Catenuloplanes indicus: one gene and its partner. The main gene of each other region encodes a partner of the protein of the gene in region 2 in a complex. Links are inferred from orthologs where the notes say so. Each region holds a gene or a part of one and is shown on either strand. Other genes may lie near its edges.

Evidence for each region. Proteins that work in one complex are often made in the same cells at the same time.
Region 1: the proteins of smc (region 2) and J2S42_RS34595 are in contact, whole or in part, in a crystal structure (PDB 3ZGX), measured with the Bacillus subtilis proteins. The link is inferred for Catenuloplanes indicus from one-to-one orthologs.

Annotation. Positions count from the first base shown.
Region 1 is NZ_JAUSUZ010000001.1:7,761,468-7,764,570, reverse strand. Bases 1-2,765 are described here. They hold J2S42_RS34595 (segregation and condensation protein A), read right to left. Parts: upstream 1,942-2,765; coding sequence 1,060-1,941; downstream 1-1,059. Other genes in these bases: J2S42_RS34585 (ParA family protein), read right to left, coding at 2,712-2,765; J2S42_RS34590 (zinc metalloprotease), read right to left, coding at 2,010-2,705; scpB (SMC-Scp complex subunit ScpB), read right to left, coding at 11-1,063; J2S42_RS34605 (pseudouridine synthase), read right to left, coding at 1-39. Outside these bases: more of J2S42_RS34585, read right to left, coding at 2,766-3,103. UniProt on the Bacillus subtilis protein: Participates in chromosomal partition during cell division. May act via the formation of a condensin-like complex containing Smc and ScpB that pull DNA away from mid-cell into both cell halves.
Region 2 is NZ_JAUSUZ010000001.1:6,301,517-6,306,336, forward strand. The notes cover bases 281-4,424. They hold smc (chromosome segregation protein SMC), read left to right. Parts: upstream 281-639; coding sequence 640-4,224; downstream 4,225-4,424. Other genes in these bases: J2S42_RS28600 (hypothetical protein), read left to right, coding at 281-336; J2S42_RS28610 (HAD family hydrolase), read left to right, coding at 4,217-4,424. In the rest of the region: more of J2S42_RS28600, read left to right, coding at 142-280; more of J2S42_RS28610, read left to right, coding at 4,425-4,820. UniProt on the Bacillus subtilis protein: Required for chromosome condensation and partitioning.

The DNA.
Region 1 (3,103 bases), 1.5 Mb from region 2 along the record:
GCCGTCGTTCTCAGGCATCGGTGACGATCTCTTCCACATTGTCCGGCAGGAACGGCGCGAGCGGGGGGAGCTGCGCGACCGAGTCGATGCCGAGTTTCTCGAGAAACAGGGTGGTGGTCTTGTAGAGGTAGGCGCCGGACACGTCCGCGCCGCACTCCTCGACAAGCCCCCGGGTGACAAGCGTACGCATCACGCCGTCACAGTTCACACCGCGGATGGCGGAGACCTGTGACCTGCTGCACGGCTGCTTGTAGGCGACGACCGCGAGCGTCTCCAGCGCGGCCTGCGTCAGCCGCGCGGTCTGCCCGTCCAGCACGAACCGTTCGACGTACGCCGCGTACTCCGGACGGGTGTACAGCCGCCAGCCGCCGGCCACCCGCCGCAGGTCGAAGCCGTGCCCGCGATCGGTGTACTCGCCGGACAGCAGGTACAGCATCTGCGTCACCCGCTCGGTGGGCTGCTCCAGCACCTGGGACAGCATCACCTCGGCGACCGGCTCGTCCACGACCAGCAGGATCGCCTCCAGCGCGCCGCGCAGTTCCGCGTCGTCGATCAGCGACACCGGATCCGGTTCCGGCTCCGCCGGCTTGGGCTTCGCCCGCCGGCGCTTCGGCGCGGCCCGCGCCTCCGATGCCGCCCCGCCGGCCACCTCCGCCGTCGTGTCCTGCGGCTTCGACTTCTGCAGGGGTACGGCGGCCGCGCGCGACGGCTCGGTCTCCGAGACCGGCGGGGACGCCCCGTCACCGACGGTGGCGCTCGCCCCCGGCACCCGCTCCGGGCCGTCGCCGGTGACCGGCTCGGCCACATCGCCGGAACCGGGCACGGACCCGTCCCCGGCGGGCGGCTCCGTGGCAGCCGCCCCGGCGCGCACACCGGCGGCCTCGTCAGCACCCACACCGGCGTCGCCCGCGGGCCGGACGGCGGGGTCCGCGGCGCGCGCGTCCGTACCCTCGGGGGCCGGCCGGTCTTGATCGTCGGCTGCGGGCGGCTTCGGGCGGTCCCAGGGCGGGACCCACGCGGCCGCCGCGTCCGCCAGCGATCCGCGCTCGTCCTCGCTGGTCACGCCCCGTCCTCCGTTTCCTGCGCCGCGCCCGGCCGGACCGGGTCGTCCTTGGCCGTGTCCACGTCCTTCGTGCCCTCGTAGTCGTCGACCTGCAGATCGACGTCCTCGTCGCCGCCGGTCCACTTCACGGTCAGCACGCCCAGCGACTCCGGCTGCGCGAACTCGACCAGGCCCTCCCGGTAGAGCTCCAGCAGTGCCAGGAACCGGGCCACCATCTCCAGCGTGTTCTCGCAGTCCGCGCAGAGCACGTCGAACGTGGCGATCCCGGCGCGGCGCAGCATCTTCTGCACGATGTCCGCGTGCTCGCGTACGTTGACCCGCACCTGGTGGATGTGGTGCACCGCGACGGTCGGCGGGATCTTCGGCGTGAACGCCTTGATCGCTATCTTGAGTATCCGGTCCGGCCCGAAGCCGAAGATCAGGTCGGGCAGCGCCTCCGCGTACCGTGGCTCCAGGCTGACCGCGCGCGGGTAGCGCCGGGCGCCGTCGCGCTCCAGATCCGCGATGACCGCGGACGCCTCCTTGTACGCCTTGTACTGCAGCAGCCGGGCGAAGAGCAGGTCACGGGCCTCGAGGAGCGCCAGGTCCTCCTCGTTCTCCACCTCGGCCGCGGGCAGCAGCCGGGCCGCCTTCAGGTCCAGCAGCGTGGCCGCGATGATCAGGAACTCACTGGTCTCGTCCAGGTCCCAGTCGTCGCCCATCGCCCGGATGTACGCGATGAACTCGTCCGTGACCGTGTGCAGCGCGATCTCGGTGACGTCCAGCTTGTGCTTGCCGATCAGCTGGAGCAGCAGGTCGAACGGACCCTCAAAATTGTGCAACCGAACCCGGAAACCGCTGGTGGTCTCCACGGTCTCCTGCGTCGGCCCGTCCGTCATCGGCTGACCGTAGCCGGACGTGTCATCTCCGGGCTGTGCAGAATCCGACCCGGTGACGTGATCGACGCTCACCAGGCCCAGATCCCCAGCAGCGGCGTGCCGATCGGATTGAGCAACACCCAGGCCAGCCCGCCGAACGGGAAGATCTGCAGCAGGAAGAGCAGCACCACACCGATGTTCTTGTCGACCAGCCACAGCCGGGCGCTCTGGGCGGATGTGCCGGGCCGCTTCAGGCTGCACCAGAGCAGGCCCCAGCCGTCCAGCGGCGGCAGCGGAATCAGGTCGAACAGCGCGAACGTGAACAGACCGATCCCGATCGCCGCGGTGATCTCCGCGCCGATGCCGGCCGGGTCGGTGCCCAGCGACATAGGCAGGCCGAGCTTCACGTTCAGCGGCCCGACCGCGGACATCAGCGCCCGGTAGTCCGGGAAGCCGAGCGCGAACCCGAGCAGCACGAGCTGGGACAGCACGAACACGGAGACCGGCCCGGCCGCGTAGACGATCGCCTTGCGCCCGCGCCCGCGATAGGACGGCAGGTCGTCGACCTCGAGGCCCTTGCCCCAGCCCATGCCGCCGATCAGGCAGGCGACCACGCCGAACACGTCGAAGTCGTGTCGCGGCTGGAACGCGATCCGGGTGCGCCGCTGTTCGAGGCCCGTCGCCCGGATCGCCAGCCGGATCGCCGTCGCGCGCACCACGACGGCCAGCAGGAACGAGAGCGCGAAGCCGATGAATGCGACCGGCGTGGCGAGAGCGAAGAGCACCGGCGCCTATCCGCGCTCGGCCTGGGCCGCGATGACCTCTCGGGCCAGCTGGCGGTAGTTGCGGGCGCCGGAGGACGCCGGGTCGAGCGAGGTGATCGGCGCACCGGCCACGGTCGACTCCGGGAACTTCACGGTCTTCGTGATCACGGTCTGGTACACCTTGTCGCCGAACGCCTCCACGACGCGCTGCAACACCTGGCGGCAGTGCGTGGTGCGGGAGTCGTACATGGTGGCGAGGATGCCCTCCAGCTCCAGGTCGAAGTTCAGCCGCTCGCGCACCTTGTCGATCGTGTCGAGCAGCAACGCCACACCGCGGAGGCTGAAGAACTCGCACTCCAGCGGGATCAGGACACCGTGCGCGACGGTGAGGGCGTTTATCGCGAGCAGGCCGAGCGAGG
Region 2 (4,820 bases):
ACTCTTTTGGCGGCTCGGCGGACTATGGAGGTGTCGCCAGTCGCGCCCGATCACGCCCGTGTGTGCCCATGAGCGTGGAGTCGCGATTTGCTGGGCGCGCGTTGGCCGGCCTTTCCGGCAGCGCATTATGAGGAGACAGAAATGGCGAAGGCCCTCTACGGCCACGTCGGCATGGCGCAAGACCGGCGCCTCGTCGACGAGGTCACCCGTCTGCGTGCCACGGTGCAGGCACTGGAGTTCGAGATCACGCGGTTGCGTGCCGACAACGATCGGCTCGCCGCTGCCGCCGCCGAGGCGGACGATCTGCTGAGTCTGCGCGAACCGGCGCTGACCTGATTCCCGGGCGTCGGCCCGCCGGCGCCCACAGCAGTAACGCCCCCACCGGGTACGCCCGAATGGAACAACAGAATCCCTGAGCGCGCCGACACACACTCTTCGTGGCGGCGCGCAGCCCTTTGTCTGGGGGCGTTTCAGCGGCTAGCGTGAGACGTTCCCGAGAGCCTGGCCTGCTCGTTGACCACTCGGGGCAGCGGCGGGGACGAGGGCGCCGCGTGATGCTCGTCTACCGCGGGTTACCCTGCGGAATCGCTTGCCCGCCGGCCTCCCTGCGGCGGGGCGCCGGGGTGAGGATACGGATTCGTGCATCTCAAGAGCCTGACGGTGAAGGGCTTCAAGTCGTTCGCCAGCGCGACCACCATGCGCCTGGAGCCCGGCATCACCTGTGTGGTGGGCCCGAACGGCTCCGGCAAGTCCAACGTCGTGGACGCGATCGCCTGGGTGCTCGGCGAGCAGGGCGCGAAGGCGCTGCGCGGCGGCAAGATGGAAGACGTGATCTTCGCCGGTACGGCCGGTCGCGCGCCGCTGGGCCGCGCCGAGGTCACGCTCACGATCGACAACACGGACGGCGCGCTGCCGATCGACTACACCGAGGTCTCGATCACCCGCCGGATGTTCCGCTCCGGTGAGTCCGAGTACGAGATCAACGGCAACGGCTGCCGGCTGCTCGACATCCAGGAACTGCTCTCCGACTCCGGCATCGGCCGCGAGATGCACATCATCGTCGGCCAGGGCCGGCTGGACAGCATGCTGCATGCGAAACCGGAGGACCGCCGCTCGTTCATCGAGGAGGCGGCCGGTGTGCTCAAGCACCGCAAGCGGAAAGAGAAGGCGATCCGCAAGCTGGACGCCATGCAGGTCAACCTGAACCGGCTGACCGACCTGACCGCGGAGCTGCGCCGCCAGCTCAAGCCGCTCGGCCGGCAGGCCGAGGTGGCCCGCCGCGCCGCCGGCATCCAGTCCGACCTGCGCGACGCCCGGCTCCGGCTGCTCGCCGACGACCTCACCACGCTGCGCACCACGCTGGAGAAGGAGATCGCGGACGAGGCCGCGCTCCGCACCCGCCGCGGCGAGCTGGAGAAGGAGAACGAGATCGCCCAGCGCCGGCTCGCCGCGCTGGAGGCCGCGCACGCGGAGGACGCGCCGCTGCTCGCGGCCGCGCAGGACGCCTGGTACAAGCTGTCCGCGCTGCAGGAGCGGTTCCGCTCCACCGAGCAGCTGGCCGGTGAGCGGCTGCGGCACCTGTCCGCGCCCGGCGAGGAGGAGCGGCCCGGCCGCGACCCGGAGATGCTGGAGGCGCAGGCCGAGGAGGTCCGCGCGCAGGAGGAGGAGCTCCGCGAGGCGCTGGAGGAGGACAAGGCCCGGCTGGCCGAGGCGATCGAGGCCCGGCAGGAGATGGAGCGCCAGCTCGCGGACGCGGAGCGCGCGCTGCGTACCGCCGCGAAGGCCATCGCCGACCGCCGGGAGGGTCTGGCGAAGCTGACCGGCCAGGTCAACGCGGCCCAGGCCCGGTCGTCCACCGCGCAGGAGGAGATCTCCCGCCTGGTCGCCGCGCACACCGACGCGGCCGAGCGCGCCGAGCGGGCCCAGGCCGCGGTGGACGCGGTCTCCGCCGAGTCGACCGAGGCCGACCGGGACAACGCGGACCTCGACGCCCGGCACGCCGAGGCGGTCGCCGCGCACGACGCCGCGTCCGCCGTGGTCCGCCGGCTCTCCGAGGCCGAGCGCTCGGCGGAGAAGGACGCGGCCAGCTGGAAGGCGCGCGAGGAGGCCCTCGCCATGGGCCTCAAGCGCAAGGACGGCGCCGGCGCGCTGCTCGCCAAGGCCGGGCAGGTACCGGGCCTGCTGGGCAGCCTGGCCGGCATGCTGAGCGTGCGCCCGGGTCACGAGGCCGCGCTCGCCGCCGCGCTCGGCGTGCTGGCCGACGCGGTCGCGGTGGCCGGTGTGGATGAGGCCGTCGAGGCGATGCGCACCCTCAAGATCGCCGACGCCGGCCGGGCCGCGATGCTGGTCGCGGGCGAGGCCGGCCCCGGCGACCTGGGCTCGCTCGACGCGCTGCGGCCCGCGCTGCCGGACGGCGCGCTCTGGGCCCCCGACCTGATCACCTGCGCGGAGCAGGTGCGGCCCGCGGTACACCGGGCGCTTCGCGACGTGGTTTTCGTACCCGACCTGGAGTCCGCGGCCCGCGTCGCGGCCGGCAACCCGGAGCTGCGCGCGGTCACGCCCGAGGGCGACGTGCTCGGCGCCTTCGCGGCCGCCGGTGGCTCCGGCAAGGCGGTCAGCTACATCGAGGTGCAGGCCGCGGTCGACGAGGCGAAGGCGAACCGGGAGGCGGCCGAGGAGACGATCGCGGGCCTCCGCGCGGAGCTCGGGGAAGCCCGGGAGGACGTCGCGGGGAAGAAGGAAGCGGTGCAGGTCGCGGCCGCGGCCAAGCGCGAGGCGGAGAGCCAGCGCAACGCGGCCGCCCGCCGGCTGGCCGAGCTGGGCGCCGCCGCGCGGTCCGCCAAGGCCGAGACGGAACGGCTCGCCGCGTCCCGCGCCAAGGCCGAGCAGGCCCGCGAGCAGGACCTGATGCGCCTCGAAGAACTGGAGGAACGGCTGCGCGTCGCGGAGGAGATGCCGCTCGACGAGGAACCGTCCACCGAGGAGCGCGACATACTGGCCGCGAGCGTGCCCCAGGCCCGGCAGAACGAGATGGAGGTCCGGCTCGCCGTCCGTACCGCCGAGGAAAGGGTGTCGTCCATCTCCGGCCGGGCCGACTCGCTGCTCCGGCAGGCGAACGCGGAACGCGCGGCCCGGGAACGCGCGGCCGCTCGCAAGGCGGCCCGCGCCCGTGGTGCGGCGATCGCCCGAGCCGTCGTGACCGGCGCGGGCCAGGCGCTGGCCAGGATCGTCGCGTCGCTGGAGACGGCCGCGCAGAGCCGCGACGAGATCGCCGCCACCCGGTCCGCGCGCGAGGCCGAGTTGCAGGAGGTGCGCTCGGTCGCCAAGCAGCTCTCCGGCGAACTGGAGCGGCTGACCAGCGAGGTGCACCGGGACGAGGTGGCCCGCGCGGAGCAGCGCCTGCGCCTGGAGCAGCTGGAGGCGAAGGCGGCCGAGGACTTCTCGCTCGACGTCGAGACGCTGACCACCGAGTACGGCCCGCAGAACCCGGTGCCGCCGAGCCAGGCCGACGTCGCCGCCGCGGAGAAGGACGGCAAGCCGGTGCCGGAGCCGGTGCCGTTCCACCGCCCCACGCAGGAGAAGCGCGCGGCCAAGGCGGAACGCGACCTGACGCTGCTGGGCAAGGTCAACCCGCTGGCGCTGGAGGAGTTCGCCGCGCTGGAGGAGCGGTTCAAGTTCCTCTCCGACCAGCTGGAGGACCTCAAGGCCACCCGCAAGGACCTGCTCACCGTGGTCAAGGACGTGGACGACCGGATCCTGGAGGTCTTCACGTCCGCGTTCGAGGACACCGCGCGCGAGTTCGAGCACGTGTTCCAGGTGCTCTTCCCGGGCGGCGAGGGCCGGCTGATCCTGACCGACCCGGAGGACATGCTCACCACCGGCGTCGAGGTCGAGGCACGCCCGCCCGGCAAGAAGATCAAGCGGCTGTCGTTGCTGTCCGGCGGCGAGCGATCGCTCACCGCGGTCGCCATGCTCTGTGCGATCTTCCGGGCCCGCCCCAGCCCGTTCTACATCATGGACGAGGTCGAGGCCGCACTGGACGACGTGAACCTGGGCCGCCTGATCACGCTGTTCGAGCAGCTTCGGGAGCGTTCGCAGCTGATCATCATCACCCACCAGAAGCGGACCATGGAGGTCGCGGACGCGCTCTACGGCATCACCATGCGCGCCGGCGTCACCGAGGTCATCAGTCAGAAGCTCGTCAAGGAGAGTGCGGATGCGTAGACAGCGGGCACGTGCCCTGCTCGTCGACCTGGACGGCGTGCTCCGGCACGTACCGGAGATCAAGATCCTTGAGATCGAGCAACGGTACGGGATGGAGCCCGGCCGTCTCCGGGACACCGCGACCGTGTGGGGGCGCATGCAGCCCGCGCTGGTCGGCGAGGTGTCGCACGCACAGTGGATGTCCGTCGTCGCGGACGAGCTGACGTTCGCGGCCGGCGGTCCGGAGCGGGCCCGCGCGGCCGTCGGGGAGTGGCAGGCCGAACGCGGCACCGTCGACCCGGACGTGCTGGCGTTCCTGCGCGACGTCCGCGCCGCCGGCCTGCCGGTCGGCATAGCCACGAACGGCACCGACGCGCTCCCCGCCGACCTGGACGCGCTCGGCCTGACCGGCGAGGTCGACGTGGTGGTCAACTCGTCCGTGGTCGGCACGCACAAGCCGGCCAAGGAGTTCTTCATCGCGGCCTGCCAGGCCCTCCAGCTGCCGCCGTCGCTGGTCTTCTTCATCGACGCCGACGACCGCGCGGTCCGTGGCGCCCGCGCCGCCGGCCTCTCCGCCCTCCGCTGGAGCGGCGCGGACGACCTGCGTTACGTCCGGG